Regions from separate parts of the Paraburkholderia graminis genome, predicted to be linked through region 1. Evidence: riboswitches for the same ligand, from Rfam matches in the RefSeq annotation. Region 1 holds a riboswitch; each other region holds the start of a gene.
What was found. A riboswitch is a leader RNA that binds a small molecule or an ion and turns the genes downstream of it on or off. The one in region 1 is predicted to bind cobalamin.
Positions count from the first base shown of each region.

Region 2: linked by a shared signal. The riboswitch ahead of cobG (precorrin-3B synthase) and the one ahead of cobW (cobalamin biosynthesis protein CobW) in region 1 are both predicted to bind cobalamin.
Region 3: linked by a shared signal. The riboswitch ahead of CUJ91_RS03935 (TonB-dependent receptor domain-containing protein) and the one ahead of cobW (cobalamin biosynthesis protein CobW) in region 1 are both predicted to bind cobalamin.

Region 1 is NZ_CP024935.1:1,366,554-1,373,047, reverse strand. Features, by position in the region: gene cobA (uroporphyrinogen-III C-methyltransferase) at 1-193, opposite strand, end outside; cobalamin riboswitch at 398-641, opposite strand; cobalamin riboswitch at 711-991, shown strand; gene cobW (cobalamin biosynthesis protein CobW) at 1,158-2,267, shown strand; gene cobN (cobaltochelatase subunit CobN) at 2,282-6,085, shown strand; gene CUJ91_RS24280 (magnesium chelatase ATPase subunit I) at 6,082-6,494, shown strand, end outside.
Region 2 is NZ_CP024935.1:1,077,788-1,084,281, reverse strand. Features, by position in the region: gene CUJ91_RS23055 (cobalt-precorrin-6A reductase) at 1-323, opposite strand, end outside; gene CUJ91_RS23050 (cobalt-precorrin-5B (C(1))-methyltransferase) at 320-1,408, opposite strand; gene cbiE (precorrin-6y C5,15-methyltransferase (decarboxylating) subunit CbiE) at 1,414-2,664, opposite strand; cobalamin riboswitch at 2,749-2,939, shown strand; gene cobG (precorrin-3B synthase) at 3,023-4,534, shown strand; gene CUJ91_RS23035 (precorrin-8X methylmutase) at 4,527-5,153, shown strand; gene CUJ91_RS23030 (precorrin-2 C(20)-methyltransferase) at 5,150-5,893, shown strand; gene cobJ (precorrin-3B C(17)-methyltransferase) at 5,890-6,494, shown strand, end outside.
Region 3 is NZ_CP024934.1:890,450-896,943, forward strand. Features, by position in the region: gene CUJ91_RS03925 (cell division protein ZapA) at 1-256, opposite strand, end outside; gene CUJ91_RS03930 (hypothetical protein) at 253-609, opposite strand; cobalamin riboswitch at 828-1,176, shown strand; gene CUJ91_RS03935 (TonB-dependent receptor domain-containing protein) at 1,266-3,152, shown strand; gene CUJ91_RS03940 (FecCD family ABC transporter permease) at 3,180-4,250, shown strand; gene CUJ91_RS03945 (ABC transporter ATP-binding protein) at 4,247-5,101, shown strand; gene cobT (nicotinate-nucleotide--dimethylbenzimidazole phosphoribosyltransferase) at 5,135-6,232, shown strand; gene CUJ91_RS03955 (adenosylcobinamide-GDP ribazoletransferase) at 6,280-6,494, shown strand, end outside.

The sequences.
Region 1 (6,494 bases):
GCGGCGTCGACGGATGACCGCCGCGCTTGCCGACATACACGATGCACGCATCGGCGCGCGCAAATTGCAGCACGTCGGGGTTCACCAGATCGTCGACGAGTATCACGTCGGCTTGCGCGAGCGCGCGGGTTGCCTTCAGCGTCATCAGTTCGACGTCGCCGGGGCCTGCGCCGATCAGCCATGCGCGTTTCATCGCGGCATGCGCCGCGCCGACGCGCATGCAATCATGCAGCGTCGGTGTACACGCAATGTGATGGAGATTGAAGTCATTTGAAACTGTGCATTCGCGCACGACAGTAAACGCGGATTGCAGACCGCTTCCCTAAGTCGTGCTTGAGCGCCTTCACATCCGTCCCTCGCGGATTCCGGCGGCCGGCGGCGTGACGTCGAGAACGCACGGCCGCCTCCGCGTCTGGCCGGTATCCGGGCTGGCGGCCTCACGCGCTTTGCCTTCCCGCCCACATTCATTCGAATGTGCTGGACAGTGGCACTGAAAACGCATGTGCGGCGCAAAAAATAATCGCGCCGCCGGTCGCTTACCGTTGCGGGGACAGCACAGGTTGAGCGCAAGCGCGCTGCCTGTTTCCCGTTTAACTGCACACGCGAGCGCATGTGCGGGCACCAGACGCGCGCATACGATAGCACACGGCAAGCCCGTCCGATAAGCGCGCCGGGCTTGCGTTTTCTTGACGGCGCAAGGCGCGCGGCCTACACTCGCACGCACTTCTGGTGCTCGTGTGCGCGCTCGTGCGCATGCAGTTAAACGGGAAACAGGGCGCCCGCCTCGCATGGATCGGGTCAACCTGTGCTGCCCCCGCAACGGTAAGCGAAAAGCGACGTCATGGCGGTTTGCATGGCGCCGCGGAGCCGGCTTCGATGTCCACGCGCAAGGCCGCGTCGGCATATCACCACTGGGCGAGAAATCACTCGTCCGGGAAGGGGAAGCGGCGCTTTCGCCAGCCCGGATACCGGCCGGAACACGAAGGGCGAACGCCGCGGGGAAGCGGCGCTGCGCTCATGACCTCATACCCGTATTCTGCGTTTCCCTGGTGTAGCGGCAAGGCCGTCGTGCGTTCCCGCGTTTTGCGATGCGACGTCATGCGCAAAGCGCGTGATTCGGCCGGCCAGCAGATGCAACTCTCACGGATGGACTCACCATGCAAGTTCAGATGCGCAAGATTCCCGTCACCATCGTCACGGGCTTTCTCGGCAGCGGCAAGACGACGTTGCTGCGGCACATTCTTCGGAATGCGGGCGGCAAGCGCATTGCGGTGATCGTCAACGAGTTCGGCGAGCTCGGCATAGACGGCGAAATCCTCAAAGGTTGCGGCATTGGTTGCGATGAAAACGGCGTCGAGACCGAAGGCCAATTGTATGAACTGGCGAACGGTTGCCTGTGCTGCACGGTCCAGGAAGAGTTCTTTCCGGTGATGGAAAAGCTCGTCGAGCGCCGCGAGCAGATCGACCATGTGCTGATCGAAACGTCGGGGCTCGCGTTGCCGAAGCCGCTCGTGCAGGCGTTCAACTGGCCGCAGATCAAGAACAGTTTCACGGTGGATGCGGTGATTACCGTCGTCGATGGACCCGCTGCGGCAAGCGGCCAATTCGCTGAAAATCCGCTTGCCGTCGACGCGCAACGCAAGGCCGATCCGAATCTCGACCACGAGTCGCCGCTGCACGAATTGTTCGAGGATCAATTGTCGGCTGCGGATCTGGTGATTCTGAACAAGACCGATCTGCTCGACGAAGCAGGCCAGAACGCGGTCGAAGCCGTGATTCGCGCCGAAATTCCGCCGCAGGTGAAGATCGTGCGCGCCCATAGGGGCGAGCTCGATCTGCACGCGTTGTTCGGGCTCGAAGCGGCGTCGGAGGAAACCATTCACTTGCGCCACGACCATCACGGTTCGGCCGACGACGCCGATCATCATCACGATGAGTTCGATTCGGTGGTCGTGAATGCAAAGGCGCAGTCGCGTGAAGCGGTGATCGCCGCGCTGCAAGGACTCGTGGGGAACAACACGATTTATCGCGTGAAGGGTTTCGCGGCGTTGCCGGGCGCGCCGATGCGGCTCGTCGTTCAAGGCGTGGGCCGGCGCTTCGATAGTTATTTCGATCGACGCTGGCAGCCAGGTGAACTGGAAGAACTAGGCGAAGGCGCCGAAAGCCGCTTCGTGCTGATCGGTGAAGACCTCGACCAGGCTGCGCTGCAACGCGCGTTCGACGCCGCGCTCGGCGTCGCAGCCGCTGTCGCCGCGCAACAGACGTAAGCCGGTATAGACACATGCATCTGCTGCGCACCACGCCGGGCGGTTTCGTCGACGATACGCAAGGCGTGATCCGCATCGATCAGCGGCCCGCGGACATCGTCATTCTGAGTTCCGCGGATACGACGCTGTCGTTGCTCGCGAGCGTGTTTCCCCGTCTCGGCGACGGCTTTCCGAGCGTGCGCCTCGCGAATGTCACGTATCTGCGGCAGCCTGCCTCCGTGGACTTTTACGTCGAAGACGTGTTGCAACATGCGCGCGTGGTCGTGGTCGATCATCTTGGCGGCGAGGCGTATTGGCCGTACGGCATCGAGCAGGTGGTCGCGCTTGCGGAGCGCAAACAGCAGACGCTCGCGATGTTTTCCGGCGATCTCCAGGAAGATCCGAACCTGCTCGCACGCAGTACCGCCGATGCAGCGTTATGCCATCAACTGTGGCGCTATCTGCGCGAAGGCGGGCCGCAGAACGCCGAGGCGTTCCTGCGCTGCATCGCGCATCGCGCGCTTGGGTGGGGCCGCGAACCGGCGCCGCCGCGCGCGTTGCCAGCCGCGTCGCTCTACCATCCCGCATGCGATACGCCGACTATCGCCGACTGGCAGGCGCGCTGGCAGCATGCCGCGCCTGTTGCCGCGATTCTGTTCTACAAGGCGCATCTTCAGGCGGCCAATACCGCGGTGTTCGACGCGCTGATCGACGCGCTCGAATCAGAAGGCATGAACCCGCTGCCGATTGCGATCACGTCGCTGAAAGATGCGATGAGCCGCGAAGTCGTGCAGTCGTTGTGCGCGCAACATGACGCCGCACTCGTGCTCAACACCACTGCGTTCGCCGCGTCTGCGATCGACGATCCGGAGCCGCTCGCGCTCGCAGGCGATGCGCCGGTGCTGCAAGTAATCCTGAGCGGCGGCAATCGCGACGACTGGGTGAAGGACAACCAGGGCCTCAATTCGCGCGACATCGCGATGCATATCGCGCTGCCGGAAGTGGACGGCCGCATCATCACGCGCGCGATCAGTTTCAAGGGACTCGCCTATCGTTGTCCGCATACGGAAGTCGACGTGGTCCGCTATCAGCCGGATCTCGAGCGCGTGCGTTTTCTCGCTGAACTGAGCCGCCGCTGGTGCCGGCTGCGTTCGCTCGATAACGCCGAAAAGAAGCTCGCGCTGATTCTCGCCAACTATCCGATGAGCGAGGGACGCATCGGCAATGGCGTCGGGCTCGACACGCCGGCGTCGGTGGTCGGCATTCTGTCGATGCTGCGCGACGAAGGTTATCGCGTGGCCGACGTGCCAGAAAACGGCGACGCGCTGCTGAAGAAGCTGACCGAAGGCGTGACGAACGATCCCGTCGTGCGCGATCTGCGGCCCGCTTTGCAAAGCTTTGCGCTTGGCGACTACCTCGCGTATTTCAACGCGCTGCCTGCTCAGACGCGCGATGCGCTGAATGCGCGCTGGGGCTCGCCGGACCAGGACCCGACCGTGCGGCGCGGCCGTTTCATGATTTCGGGCTGGCGCTGCGGTCATGTGTTCGTCGGCATTCAGCCGTCGCGTTCACGTGACCAGGGCGATTACGCGAGCTATCACGACGCCGAGCTGGTGCCGCCGCATGCGTACCTGGCGTTCTATTTCTGGCTGCGTCATCAGTTCGGCATCGACGCAATCGTGCATGTCGGCAAGCATGGCAACCTGGAATGGCTGCCGGGCAAGAGCGTCGCGTTGAGCGATACCTGTTGGCCCGATCTGATTCTCGGGCCGATGCCGCATCTGTATCCGTTCATCGTCAACGATCCGGGCGAGGGCAGCCAGGCGAAACGCCGTGCGCAGGCGGTGATCGTCGATCACCTGATGCCGCCGCTCACGCGCGCGGAAAGCTATGGGCCGCTGCAGGATCTCGAGCGCCAGGTCGACGAATACTATGAAGCATTGATGGTCGATCCGCGCCGCTCGAAGCTGTTGCGGCGCACGATTCTCGCGACCATCGTAGAACACAGGTTGCATGAAGAGCTGAGCCTGTCGGCGCCGAAGGGCGAGGACGATGAAGATGTGCTGCTGACCCGCGTCGATGCGTGGCTCTGCGAATTGAAAGAGGCGCAGATTCGCGATGGGTTGCACACGTTCGGTCAATCGCCGCACGGCGTGCAACGGCGCGATACGTTGCTCGCGCTGGGGCGCTTTCCCGTCGGTGATGGGCAAGGCCGCAACGCAGGTTTGATCGATGCGTTGGCGCGCGATCTGAACATCGATCGGTTCTTCGATCCGTTGTCTGTCGATTGGTCGGCGGCATGGACGGGTCCGCGTTCCGATGTTCTGCAACGCGTGAGCGACGCGCCGTGGCGGCATTGCGGCGATACGCGCGAGCGTCTGGAACTGCTCGCAGCCGACATGCTTCGAGCAATGTGCGAGGAGCAAGGCGACGCTTCAAACGCTTTCGCCGAAGTCAGCCTGCCGCAAGCATCACGCGTACTCGAACGTTTGCGCGACGACGTGCTGCCGCGGCTCGACGCATGCGGCCCCCAGGAGATGCTGCATCTGAAGCGCGGTCTCGAAGGGCGTTTCGTGCCGCCGGGGCCGAGCGGTTCGCCATCGCGTGGCCGGCCCGATGTGCTTCCCACAGGGCGCAACTTCTATTCGGTCGACACGCGCGCGGTTCCCACGCAAGCCGCCTGGTCGCTCGGGCTCAAGTCGGCTCAGCAATTGATCGAGCGGCATCTGCAGGAACACGGCGATTATCCGCGCGCGATCGGTCTTTCCGTATGGGGCACCGCGACCATGCGTACCGGCGGCGACGACATCGCGCAGGCGCTAGCGCTGCTCGGCGTGCGGCCGAAGTGGGCGCCGGGCAGCCATCGCGTGACCGACTTCGAGATCATGCCGATCGAAGCGTTCGACCGTCCGCGTATCGACGTCACGTTGCGCGTGTCCGGTTTTTTCCGCGACGCTTTCGCCAACGTGATGCACCTGTTCGATGCGGCAGTGCAGGCCGTCGCCGAACTCGACGAACCCGCGGAGCTCAATCCGATTCGCGCGCGTGTTCTGCGTGAACGCGATGCGTTGATCGCGCGCGGCATGGACGCCGCCGAAGCGCGCAAGCGCGCCGGCTGGCGCGTGTTCAGCGCGCGGCCCGGCGCATATGGTGCGGGCTTGCAGGACATGATCGACTCGCAACAGTGGCAGACCGACGCGGACCTCGCGAACGCGTATCAGGCGTGGGGCGGTTATGCGTACACGCAGAAGAGTGCGGGCGAAGAGGCGCGTCAGGCGTTCGGCGCACGCCTCGCCGCAATGGATGTCGTCTTGCAGAATCAGGACAACCGCGAACACGATCTGCTGGATTCCAACGACTACTATCAGTTTCAGGGCGGCATGGTGGCGGCCGTGCGGCATCTCGCGGGCAATCAGCCGAGCGTCTATCACGCCGATCACAGCAATCCGGCCGCGCCGCGCGTTCGCACGCTTCATGAGGAAATCGCGCGCGTGATCCGCTCGCGCGTGGTCAACCCTAAATGGATCGACGGTGTGAAGCGCCACGGTTATAAGGGCGCTTCCGAAATCGCGGCCACAGTCGATTGTCTCTACGGCTATGACGCGACCGCGCGCGTGGTCGCGGATCATCAATATGCGCTCGTCGCCGATGCTTATCTGAACGATCGCGACACGCGCGAGTTCTTGCAACAGCACAATCCGCATGCGCTGCATTCGATTTGCGAGCGTCTGCTCGAAGCGATGCAGCGCGGTTTGTGGCAGGCGCCTGGCGACTATCGCGCGCAGGTCGAACAGCATCTGCTCGCGAGCGAACAGCAGATCGAAGGAATGCAATCATGAATGCAGCCACGAATGCAGCCACGCACGATGCACGCGACGGCGCGCCGCAGAAAAGGCCCGCGTTTCCGTTTGCCGCGTTGATCGGACAGCCTGCGTTGCAGCAGGCATTGCTGCTCGCGGCGATCGATCCGGGCATCGGCGGCGTGCTGGTCAGCGGGCCGCGCGGCACGGCGAAATCGACGGCCGCGCGTGCGCTCGCCGAGTTGTTGCCGGAAGGGCAACTCGTGAACCTGCCGCTTGGCGCAAGCGAGGATCGTCTGATCGGCACGCTCGATATTGAAACGGTGCTGCGCGACGGCTCCGTGCGCTTCTCGCCTGGGCTGCTCGCGAAAGCGCATCGCGGCGTGCTGTATGTGGACGAAGTGAACCTGCTGCCCGATGCGCTCGTCGATGCGTTGCTCGATGCGGC
Region 2 (6,494 bases), 290 kb from region 1:
CGCCAGTCGTCGCCGGCTTGCGGCTCCCATGCGGGCCGGCGCAGCGCCCAGCACGGCACGCGCGCGGACCTGGCCGCCTGCGCCGCGTTCGCGCTAATTTGCGCCGCGTACGGATGCGTCGCGTCGATCACGAGGCCGATCGCTTCCTGTTCGATATAGCGCTGCATCCCTTCACTGCCGCCGAAGCCGCCCACGCGCACTGCGCAGCACAGATCGTCGGGCACCTTGCCGAGTCCGGCGAGACTGTAGACGTCGTGCGCGGCAAGCTGCCGCGCGATGCGCAACGCGTCGCCCGTGCCGCCGAGCAGCAGAACCCGCGTCATCGCGCCGCTCCGATCAGTTTGCCCTGGCGGTCGATCGCGAATGTCTCGACGCTCACCTGCGGCGGCACGATCTCGCGCGCCACGCGAAGCGCATGTTCACAGACGATGTCGGCGAGCGGCACCTGTTGCGCATGCGCGAGCGCGACGGCCTGCTGACTCGTGTTGGCCGCGCGAATCGCGGCCTGCAACGCGTCGTCGGCGCCGTGTTCGGCGGCCCATACGGCGAGCCGTTCAAGGTCGATGCTCGAGTTGCGGCTATGCAGATCGAGGTGGCCCGCCGCGAGCTTGCTCAGCTTGCCGAAGCCGCCGCAAATGCTCAGCCGCTCGACCGGCGCGCGCTTCATATGCTTGAGCACCGCGCCGACGAAATCGCCCATTTCGATCAACGCGATGTCGGGCAAGCCGTAATGCGCGCGCATCGCGTCTTCGCTCGCGTTGCCGGTGCAGGCGGCGACATGCGTATAGCCGTTCGCGCGCGCGACGTCGATGCCTTGATGAATCGACGCGATATACGCCGAGCACGAGAACGGGCGCACGATGCCGGTCGTGCCCAGAATCGACAGCCCGCCGAGAATGCCGAGCCGCGGGTTCATCGTCTTGAGCGCGAGCGCTTCGCCGCCCTCGACGCCGATCGTCACTTCGAAGCCGCCGCGATAGCCGTGCTCGGCGGCGAGTTCGGCGAGGTGCGCGGTCATCATCTGACGCGGCACGGGGTTGATCGCGGGCTCGCCGACCGCGAGCGTCAGTCCGGCGCGCGTGACGGTGCCCACGCCCGGTCCGGCGCGAAACACCACGCCCGCTTCCGCGACGAGGCGCACGCGCGCGAACACCACGGCGCCGTGCGTGACGTCGGGATCGTCGCCGGCGTCCTTGATCGTGCCGGCCTCGGCGCCGTCGTCGGTCAGGCGGCAGAACACGAGCGGCATCGGCACATGCTCGCCCTTCGGCAACACGATTTCGGCGATGTCGCTGACCACGCCCGCGAGCAGCAGACGCGCCGCCGCCAGCGACGTCGCGGTGGCGCAACTGCCGGTCGTGTAGCCGCTGCGCAGCGGCGCGGGTTGTTCGGGGGTCTCGTCGCGCATCGCGGTCAGGCGGAGCGTTCGGGCTGTGGGCGGCTTGCGGCGCGCTCGTCGCCGCAGGGCTTCACCACATCGAGCAAGGTGATCGGCAACGCCTGCCGCCACGTATCGAATCCGCCGAGCGGTTGTGCATCGGCAAGCGCGATGCGCGTCAGCGTGCCGCCATGCTGTTCGCGCCATACGGCAAGCGCCGCCTCGCCTTGCAACGTCACCGCGTTGGCGACCAGCCGGCCGCCGTCGCGCAGACTCGCCCAGCACGCGTCGAGTACACCCGGCACCGTCACGCCCCCGCCGATGAACACCGCATCCGGCGTCGGCAGCCCGTCGAGTGCTTCAGGCGCGCGGCCCGCGACGAGTTGCAACCCCGGCACGCCCAACGCATCGCGATTGTGTTCGATAAAGCGCTGCCGCTCCGCGTGCGCTTCAATGGCAATCGCGCGGCAAGCCGGATGCGCGCGCATCCATTCGATGCCGATCGAGCCGCTGCCCGCGCCCACGTCCCACAGCAATTCGCCGGGCGTCGGCGCGAGGCGCGCGAGCGTGATCGCGCGCACATCGCGTTTGGTCAACTGGCCGTCGTGGCGAAACGCGTCGTCGGGCAAGCCGCAAGTGAGCGGCAGACGCGGCGCGCCATCCGTCGCGCGGCATTCGAGCGCGATCAGGTTCAGCGCGGCAACGTCGCGCGCGGACCACTGATCCGCGCGGCCGTCGATGCGCCGCTCCGCGTCGCCGCCGAGATGTTCGAGCACGGTCATGCGCGTCGCGCCAAAGCCGCGCGCGTTCAGCAGCGCGGCGAGCGCCGCGGGCGTGCCGCCGTCCGCGCTCAACACGAACACGCGCGCGCCGTCGTGCAAATGCGCATTCAGCGTCGGCAGCGGCCGGCCGACCAGCGACACGACGGCCACCTCCTGCAACGGCCAGCCAAGCCGGGCGGCGGCCAGCGACAACGACGAAGGTGCGGGCAGCACGCGCAACTCGTCGGCCGGCAACTGCCTGGCCAGCGTCGCGCCGACGCCGAACAGCATCGGATCGCCGCTCGCCAGCACGCAGACGGAGCGGCCGCGCTCGGCGAGCAACGGCGCGAGATCGAACGGACGCGGCCACGCGGCGCGGCGCGCGGCGAGCCGCGCCGGCAGCATCGACAGATGACGCTCGCCGCCGTAAATCGCTGACGCCTCCAGCAACGCACGCCGCGCGGGCCGTCCCAAACCGGCGAAGCCGTCGTCGCCGATGCCCACTACCGTCAGCCACGCCGGCATGCATCCTTCCTCATGATGTCTCTCAAAACAATGCGCTGCGCCACGCCGGTCAAAGCGTCCAGCCTCGTTGTGCTATCCGAAAAAAGGCATAATACAGCCGCCGGTGCCCTTCGGGGCCTAAGAGGGAACACAGCGGGGAAACCATCGCCGCTGCGGCTGCCCCCGCAACTGTATGCAGCGAGTCCGCCTGCGCTAAGCGCCACTGGTTCGACCGGGAAGGCCGCGGCGGACGACGACCTGCGAGCCAGGAGACCTGCCGGCGAGACTGTTCGTGCCAGCCAACATCGGGCGGGGTGTACCGATGCCGCAGCCAAGCCGCTTTATCGCTTGCTCGGGCCGTCGCGCGACGCTAACCGCGGTGTCCGTCTTGAATCGAGCTTCTCCCTCCTCCACTGTGTTGCCTGACGCGGCTTTCGCGCTGCGGCCCTCGGCGTGTCCGGGGCTCCTGCGGATCGTCGCCGCGCGCGACGGCGGCATCTGCCGGATCAAGCTGCCGGGCGGCGAGTTGAGCGCGGCTCAGGCCCACGCGATCGCGGATGCGGGCGCGCAGCACGCGGCGGGCGTGATCGAGTTGACGAACCGCGCGAATCTGCAACTGCGCGGCGTTCGTGGCGGCGAGGAAGCGGCGTTGATTGCGGCGCTGGTGGATGCGGGGCTTGGGCCTTTGGCGGAGGCTTCTATTTCTTCTGAAGAAAAAGCCGACACCAGGTCTTCCGCCGCTCTCACCGCTTCAGCCGCCGACGACATCCGCAACGTGATGATCAGCCCTACCGCAGGGCGCGACCCCTCCGCGCTCTTCGATACGAGGCCGCTCTGCACGACGTTGCTCGCGCTCTTGCAAAGCGACGCACGTTTTGCGGCGCTGTCGCCGAAATTCGCACTGCTCGTCGACGGCGGCGAGCGTCTTGCGCGGCTCGATCATCCGCATGACGTGTGGCTCGCGGCATCGCAGGATGGTTCCGGCGAGATCCGCTTCATGTTCGGCCTCGCCGGTTGTCCACCGGTTGCTGCGACGAATTCGGCGACGATTGATGCAGGCGCACTCGCCGCCGTGTTGCCGTCGCAAGTTCCGGCGCTGGTGCGGGCGCTGCTGCATACGTTCCTCGATCTCGCCGCCGACTCCGACACGACCCGCATGCGTCACCTGCTCGCCGAACATTCCGCCGACGCGATCCTGCGACACGCGCAAACCTACGTCGATTTCCCGTTGGCACGCGACGCAGCGCTCGCCGAGTGGCAGCGCAGCACGCCCGCCGATGCCACGCTGCGCGTCGGCGCTCACGCGCAGCGTATCGCGGGAACGTGGCACGTCGGCGGTCAACCGCTGCTCGGCCGCATCGACGCAACCGCGCTGCATGGCCTCGCTTCGCTGGCGCGGCAACACGCGAACGGCGCGCTGCGCATCACGCCGTGGCAAAGCGTTCTGCTGCCCGACATCGCCACACATGCCGTGCCCGCCGTGCTTACCGCGCTAAAAACGCTCGGCTTCGCGTGCGACCTGGACGACCCCGCTTCACGCCTCATCGCGTGCGCCGGTTCCACCGGCTGTGCAAAAAGTCTCGCGGATACCAAAGCCGACGCGCTCGCGCTCGCGAAGCGCCTGCCCGCCGGCGTCGACGTGCACCTGAGCGGCTGCCCGCGCTCCTGCGCCGCCGCGCATTGCGCGCCGTTCACGCTGCTTGCCGCGGCGCCCGGCCTCTACGATCTTTACCGACGCGACGCACAGCCGGGTTTCGGCGAATGCGTCGCGCGCCGACTGACGATCGCACAAGCCGCCGACACCCTCGCGCAACTCGCCCAAGCCGGACAGACGCACGCCCAGGACGCACGACCAGAATGCCCGACTCAAATGAGTGATACCGATGCTTGATTACATTCGCGACGGTCAGGAGATCTATCGCCAATCCTTCGCGACGATCCGCGCCGAAGCCGATCTGTCGCGCATCCCCGCCGACCTCGAAAAGCTCGCGGTGCGCGTGATCCACGCGTGCGGGATGGTCGACGTGATCGGCGATCTCGCGTTCTCCCCGAATGCCGGCACGGAGGGGCGCCTGGCGCTCGCGCAGGGTGCGCCGATTCTCTGCGACGCCGGCATGGTCGCGCAAGGCATCACGCGCGCGCGGCTGCCCGCGAACAACGACGTGATCTGCACGCTCACGCACGAAGCGGTGCCGGACCTCGCGCGCGAACTCGGCAACACGCGCTCGGCCGCCGCGCTCGAGTTGTGGCGTCCGCGTCTTGCGGGCAGCGTCGTCGTGATCGGCAATGCGCCGACCGCGCTGTTTCATCTGCTCGACATGCTCGATGCCGGCGCGCCGAAACCCGCGCTGATTCTCGGCTTTCCGGTCGGCTTCGTCGGCGCGGCCGAATCGAAAGCCATGCTCGCGGGCGACAGCCGCGGCGTGCCGTATGTCGTCGTGCATGGCCGCCGCGGCGGCAGCGCGATGGCCGCCGCCGCGGTCAACGCGCTGGCGACGGAGGTCGAATGACCGCCGCGCCGCAACGTGCAGGGCGTCTCTTCGGACTCGGCGTGGGTCCGGGCGATCCCGAACTCATCACGCTCAAAGCACTGCGTCTCCTGAAGGCCGCGCCGGTGGTCGCGTACTTCGTCGCGAAGGGCAAGAAGGGCAACGCGTTCAGCATCATCGAGGCGCATTTGCACGACGCGCAACAGCACCTGCCGCTCGTCTATCCCGTGACGACGGAGGCGCTCGAGCCGCCGCTTTCGTACGAAGCGATCATCGCGGACTTCTACGACACGGCCGCGCAGATCGTCGGCGGACATCTGGACGCGGGGCGCGACGTCGCGGTGATCTGCGAAGGCGATCCGTTTTTCTACGGCTCGTATATGTATCTGCACGACCGGCTCGCCGCGCGCTACGAGAGCGAGGTCGTGCCGGGCGTGTGCTCGATGCTCGGCGGCGCGGCCGTGCTCGGGGCGCCGCTCGTCTATCGCAACCAGAGTCTGTCGGTGCTGTCGGGCGTGCTGCCCGAAGACGAACTGCGCCGCCGTCTCGCCGATGCCGACGCCGCCGTTGTGATGAAACTCGGCCGCAACTTCGACAAGGTGCGGCGCGTGCTCGGCGATCTCGGCCTCGCGCATCGCGCGTTGTACGTCGAGCGCGCGACGATGGGCAATCAGCGCATCGTGCCGCTCGCCGAAGTCGATCCGATGGCGTCGCCGTATTTCTCGCTGCTCGTCGTGCCGGGGGAAAAATGGCAAGGATGATGCCGCCCGCCATCGTCATTCTGGGCGTGGGCGCGTTGGACACGGCGCGGCGCATTCAGGCGCTCACGGCCGGTTCGCAGGTGCATGCGCTGCAAGGACGCGTGCAGGCCGATGTCGCTTACACAGAACTCGGCGCGCATCTGCGCGAGCTGTACGCGCGCGGCACGCCGATCATCGCGCTGTGCGCGGCCGGCATCGTGATTCGCTGCGTCGCGCCGCTCTTGTCGAACAAGGGCGCGGAGCCGCCGGTGCTGGCCGTCGCCGAAGACGGCAGCGCGGTCGTGCCGCTGCTCGGCGGCCTTGCCGGCGTCAACGTGATGGCGCGCGACATCGCGGCCGCGCTCGGTGTGTCGCCCGCCATCACGACGAGCGGAGAACTGCGGTTCGGTACGTGCGTGCTGAATCCGCCCGAAGGCTACGCGCTCGCCGATCCAGGCCAGGGCAAGCGCTTCGTGTCGGATCTGCTGGCGGGCGAAAGCACGCGCGTCGAAGGCGACGCGCCGTGGCTCGACGACGCGCAACTGCCGCGCTCCGCATCCGCGCGGCTCGCGATTCGCGTAACACCGCACGCGTGGAATGGGCGCGAGGATGAGCTTGTGAT
Region 3 (6,494 bases), on a different replicon from region 1:
TACGCCGGATTTCTTCAGCGGGAAATGCTTCTCCGTGACGCACGCTTGTTTGCAGCTTAAGCAGTTCGGATGCCAGCGACAGCGCAGCCATGACTGCAATGCGATCCGTGCCGCGCACGTTGCTGTTATTGCGGATCTTCGACATTTCGGCGTCGACTCGCGCGACTGCTTCAAGCAGCGCGCCTTCCGTTTCCGGCGAGCAGGCGAGGCGATAGGGCACGCCGAGAATCGATACTTCGATCTGCTTGGTCGTCATGCATTTTCTCCGTGGCGAGTGGCGTCGCTCTCTGTTTCGACCTCGTGCGGAGCGGGCTCGAGCAGATCGAGCTGGTTGTCCGGCTCGTTGTGCGCACGCGCACGCGGCAATTTTTCGAGGATCGCGTTCAGACGCACCTGCGCGTCGTCGATCTTGGCCGACAGCGCGTCGCGCTCCGCTTGCAGTGCGTCGCGTTCCTCGCGCAGCAGCGCAAGTTCCGTGCGCGTAGCTTCGGCTTCGGCGCGCGACTGCGCGAGTTGCTCTTCGAGCGCGAGGCGCGCTTCATTGTGGCGCTGGCTGATCGCGATCAGCTTGCCGATATTCTGTGAAAGTGTTTCGAGTTCGGTGAGCATGTGCTGCGTCCTCTAAAGACATCGCATTTTAGCGCGGAATGTCGCACGTTCCGACATTTGTCTCGTTTCGAGACGTAACAACCCCGCTTTTTGCAGCCTTTTTTCGACTGAAGAAGAGAAACTACGCGCGTGCCGGAGATCGCGTCGGACAATAGCTCGACCCTGTCCGAATGAATCGCTCTCGCGGCCCGCGTTCTTGACTGACTCAGAGGGCGCTCATACACTGGCCGCACTCTGGTGCCCGCGCGCATTTCATTGTGCGCGCAGTTAAACGGGAAGCAGGCCGCGCCGTTCTACCCGAACGCGCCAACCTGCGCTGCCCCCGCAACGGTAAGCGACCGCATTTCGCGTGCATTGCAGTTCGTCGCATTCGCTGCAGTTCATTGCTGCTCATCGCAGTTCAGTGCTGCGGTACGAATCGTATTTCGAACAGCAGTTCGCGCTTTTGCAGTTCGATCCCCATCGCGTGTTCCGGTTCAACTCGCGAGTGTGCCACTGCGCGTCACGCGTGGGAAGGCGGGATCGAAAGTCGTTAGCCCGGATACCGGCCAGAGGGAGGGGCGCGCGGCGCGAATTGTCAAAAGCGCACGCGCCTCGTTACGCGACGGCCTGCGGGGAAGCGGGCCGCGCACGCCATCCACGGGAAATCTCACTTCATGCTGTCCCCCATCGCCCGCGCGGTGCTGCTCGCTTTTGCCGGGCTGCCCCATCTCGCGCATGCGCAGGCCGCCGCGCCTGCAAACGCCGACGCTTCGTCCACTGCTGCGTCCACTGCATCGTCCACTGTTTTATCGCCCGTCGTGGTGACCGCCGAGCGCGGACCGCAAGCGCTTGCCGATACGATCCCGCAGACGTCGCTATTCGATCAGCAGGACCTGGCCGACACCACCGCAACGGATCTGCCCGGCCTGCTGCAACTCGCGCCCGGCGCGCAAATCTCGCGTACAGGCGGGCCCGGTTCGACGGCGAGCCTTTATTTGCGCGGCGCGTCGTCGACGCAATCGCTGATTCTCATCGACGGCGTGCGCGTCGATTCCGTGAGTCTCGGCACCGCGCAAATCGCGCAGATTCCGCTCGATCAGATCGATCACGTCGAAGTCGTGAACGGCAACGTGTCCGCGTTATATGGCTCGGGCGCGATCGGCGGCGTGGTACAGGTGTTCACGAAAGACGGCGGCGCGCATCCGCCGCGTTTCAATTTCTCCCTGGGCTACGGCAGCTATCACACGCAGACGCAGCAGGTCGGCGCGAACGGCGCATTGGATAAAGACGGCCGCACGACCTTCAGCATTTCGCTCGCGCGCTCGAAAGACGACGGCTTTTCAGCGCTCAATCCAAGCGAGGCGCCCAACGCGAATCCGAACGCGAACGGCTATCTGAACGAGAGCATTTCGGCGTCGCTGCGCCACAAGTTCAACGACCAATGGGACGCGGGCGTCCGCTATCTGCAGTCGAACGGCAACAACAGCTACGACAACGCGTACGGCGCGCCGACCGATCTGAACAACCTCTACACGAAAGTGCGGCAGGTGTCCGCGTTCGCCAACGGCAAGCTGACCGACTGGTGGACCACGCACTTCATCGTGTCCGAAGGCGACGACCGCAGCGTATCGAAGACCAACGGCCTCTACAACGGACGCTTCGATACCGACAACCGGCAATACACGTGGCAGAACGATTTCGCGCTGGCCGCGCAGCAAAAACTGCGCGTGGGCTACGAGCATCTCGATCAGAGCCTCGACTCCGATACGTTCGCCGCGCCCACGCGGCATGTCGATTCCGTCTTCGCGGGCTACACGGCGCGCTTCGGACGCAATCAGATCCAGGCCAACGTGCGGCGCGACCAGTACTCCGATTTCGGCGGAGCGAACAGTTACTATCTCGGCTATGGGTTCGATATCACACCGCATTGGAAGCTGAGCGCAAGCTATTCGGATTCGTTTCGCGCGCCGAGCTTCGACGATCTGTACTATCCGCTAAGCGGCAATCCGTCGATTCAGCCCGAGCGCAGCCATTCGCTCGAAGCGGCGCTGCAGTACGCGTCGAATGCGTTGGGCGTGATGCGTTTGAGTGCTTTCCAGACGCGTTATTCGAATCTGATCGACTATCAGCAGGTCACGCCGGGCATCTATCTGGCGGAGAACGTGGGGCATGCAAAAGTGCAGGGGCTCGAGGGATCGTGGAGCGGACATGTGGGCAAGACCGATGTGCGCGCATCGGTCACGCTGCAAAATCCCGTCGATCTCGACAACGACGTGGACCTCGTGCGGCGCGCGCGGCGCTTCGCGTCCTTGACGGTGAACCGCAGCATCGCGGGATGGCGCGTGGGCGGCGAGTGGATCGTGAGCGGCCCGCGCGAGGACAGCAGCGGCAAGCTCGGCGGCGACGGCATCGTGAATCTGTCCGCGCGCTACAACATCACGAAAGCCTGGTACGTGGCCGCGCAAATCCAGAATCTGTTGAACAAGGACTATGAAACGGCCTACTCGTATAACTCGCCGGGGCGCGGTGCGTATGTCACGCTCGGCTGGCAGCAGCAGTGATGCGCGCGCCATGTTGAGAGCGCGCCGATGAGCCGTCATCCAGGTTCGTTGCCCGCCGCATTGCACGCGATGACCGCGAAGCGCGCCGCCGCGATCTGGCTCGTGCTCGCGCTCGCCGCGCTGGTCGTGCTGATGGCGTCGCTCGCGTTGGGCAGCGTTTCGCTCGCGCCCGCGCGCGTGATCGAGGCGCTGTCGCCGTTGCATGCGTCGGCGTCCGCGTCCGGCTCTGCAAGCGCCTCCGACGATCTCGCCGGCGAAATCGTGCGCACGCTGCGCTTGCCGCGCGCATTGGCGGGTTTCGCGTGCGGCGCATTGCTCGCGATGGCCGGTGCGCTTTTGCAAGTGCTGTTGCGCAATCCGCTCGCGGAGCCCTACGTGTTGGGCGTATCGGGCGGGGCCGCGAGCTTCGCGCTGATCGCGATGATCGCCGGCAGCGCGTGGTGGCTCGTCGATGCGTGCGCGTTCGCAGGCGCATTCGTGTCGATTCTGCTCGTGCTCGGTCTCGCGCGCCGCGAGTTGTGGCGCGGCGAGCCGCAGGACACGTCGCCGCGTTTGCTGTTGACCGGCGCGGTCATCGCGGCGGGTTGGGGCGCGTTGATCACGTTGCTGCTGAACCTCGCGCCCGACAATCGTCTGCGCGGCATGTTGTTTTGGCTCACCGGCGACCTCGACGGCAATGCGATGCCGTGGACGGCGCTTGCGGCGCTCGTGGTCGTTGTAGTTGTCATCGTGCCGGTTGCGCCGCGTCTGAACGTGCTTTTGCGAGGCGACGCCGTCGCAGAAGCGCTCGGCGTGGCGGTCATGCCGCTGCGCTTGCGCGTCTATCTCGCGGCCTCGCTTGCGGCGGCTGCGGCCGTGACGACGGCGGGCACCATCGGCTTCGTCGGGCTCGTCGTGCCGCATGTGCTGCGGCTCGCGTTCGGCAACGACCAGCGCATGCTGCTGCCCGCCGCGGCGCTCGGCGGCGGCGTCGCGGTGATGGGCGCGGACCTGATCGCACGCCTCGTGATCGCGCCGGCGCAATTGCCGGTCGGCGTGATTACGTCGATCATCGGCGTGCCCGTGTTTCTGTGGATGCTGCTGCGCGCCCGCCGATGATGCACGCCTCCCATCACACCTCCAACCAGGCTCAGCCCGCGCTCAGCGCGCAACGCGTGACGTTGCGTGCCGGCGCACGCACCTTGCTCGACGCCTTCACGCATACGTTCTATCCCGGCGAGATCTGGTGCGTGGCCGGTCCGAACGGCGCGGGCAAGACGACGCTTCTATCGACGTTGGCCGGCTTGAAGCAACCGTCGGCGGGACAGGTCGAACTCGACGGCGTGCCGCTTGCTCGCTGGCATGGTCAGCAGCTTGCGCAGCGTCGCGCGCTGATGCCGCAAAGCGCGCCCGACGCTTTCAGCGCAAGCGTGCTCGACATCGTCATGCTCAACCGCTTTCCGCATCTGACCGGCTGGGGCTGGGAGCGCGAGGCCGATCGCGACGCCGCCCACGCCGCGCTCGATGTGCTCGGCCTCACCGAATTCGCCGCGCGCGACGTGCTGTCGCTCTCAGGCGGCGAACGTCAGCGTGTCTCGCTCGCCGGGGTGCTGTGCCAGCAAGCGCCCCTGTTGCTGCTCGATGAACCGCTGTCGCATCTCGACTTGCATCATCAGATAGAGTGCCTGGAAGCGCTAAGCGAATGGACACGCGAGCGGGGACGCACGGTTCTGTTCTCCTGTCACGACCTGAATCTCGCGCGCCGGTTCGCGACGCACGCGCTGCTTCTGGACGGCGCGGGCGCTGCCTATGCGGGTCCCGCGCACGATGTACTGACGCCCGCGTTGACGAGCCGCGTATTCGGCTATCCGCTGATTCTGATTCGCGATGGCGAGCACGAGGCGCTGATTCCCGCGCCGCGTTTGCGTCATGAGTCGCCTTCGGTTAATGACACATCGGCGAGCCGGTAGCGGGAACACAACATCATCTATCTTCACGAACTCATGACTTCCACGCCAGGCTTGTCCGCATTGTCCGAAGTTGAACCGCTCCATGAGACGTTGCGCGCCGAGCTTCAGCACATCATCGATACCAAGACGAAGCCGCCCGGCAGTCTCGGCCAGCTTGAAACGCTCGCGCGTCAGATAGGCCTGATCCAGCGCAGCACGTGTCCCACGGTACAACGACCCGCGCTGATTGTCTTCGCCGGCGATCATGGCGTTGCCGCTGAAGGCGTGAGCCCCTATCCACAAGCGGTGACCGCGCAGATGGTCGCGAATTTTCTCGCGGGCGGCGCGGCGGTCAATGCGTTGAGCCGCGTCGCGGACGTCGAACTCGAAGTCGTGAACGCCGGTATCGCCACGCCGCTGCCGCACACAGACGGCCTCATCGACATTCCGATTGCAGCGGGCACGCGCAACTTCGCGCACGAACCGGCGATGACGCGTGACCAGGCGCTCGCCGCAATGCACGCCGGCGCCGCGCGCGTGCGGCATCACGCGGCGCTCGGCAGCAACGTGATCGGCTTCGGCGAAATGGGCATTGCGAACACGTCGGCGGCGGCGTGTCTGATGAGCCGCTTGTGCGGCGTGCCGATCGACGAGTGCGTGGGCCGCGGCACCGGTCTCGACGACGCGGGGCTCGCGAAAAAGCGCAACGTGCTGGCCGCGGCGCTCGCGCATCACAGTGCATCGCATGATCCGCACGATCGGCACAATCGGCACAATCGGCACAATCCGCTCGATGTGCTCGCCACCTTCGGCGGCTTCGAAATCGCGATGATGGCGGGCGCCTATCTCGCGGCGGCGCAGGCGCGCATGACGATTCTGGTCGACGGCTTCATTGCGAGTTCGGCGCTGCTGGTTGCAAACGCCATTGCGCCGAACGTGCGCGAGTACTGCGTGTTCGCCCATGCGTCGAACGAAGCGGGGCATCGGCGCATGCTCGATCATTTCGGCGCCACGCCATTGCTCGCGCTCGACATGCGGCTCGGCGAAGGCACGGGTGCCGCGCTCGCCGTGCCGCTGCTGCGCGCGGCCTGCGCATTCATCAACGAGATGGCGAGTTTCGAATCGGCAGGCGTCGCGAATCGCGACGCCTGAGCGATCCTCGGCATGCTTTTCAAACCCATGCACGCGACGACGCACCCATGAACCCGCTGGCGGAATTGCGCTACTTCTTCACCGCGCTCGGCTATTTCACGCGCGTGCCCGTGCCGCGATGGGTCGGCTATGAACCGCATTATCTGAATGCGGCGGCGCGTTACTTTCCGCTCGTCGGCGCGCTGATCGGCGGCGTCGGCGCGCTCGTCTATCTCGCTGCGCTGCGTGTGTTTCCAGCGGGCGTCGCGGTGTTGCTGTCGAT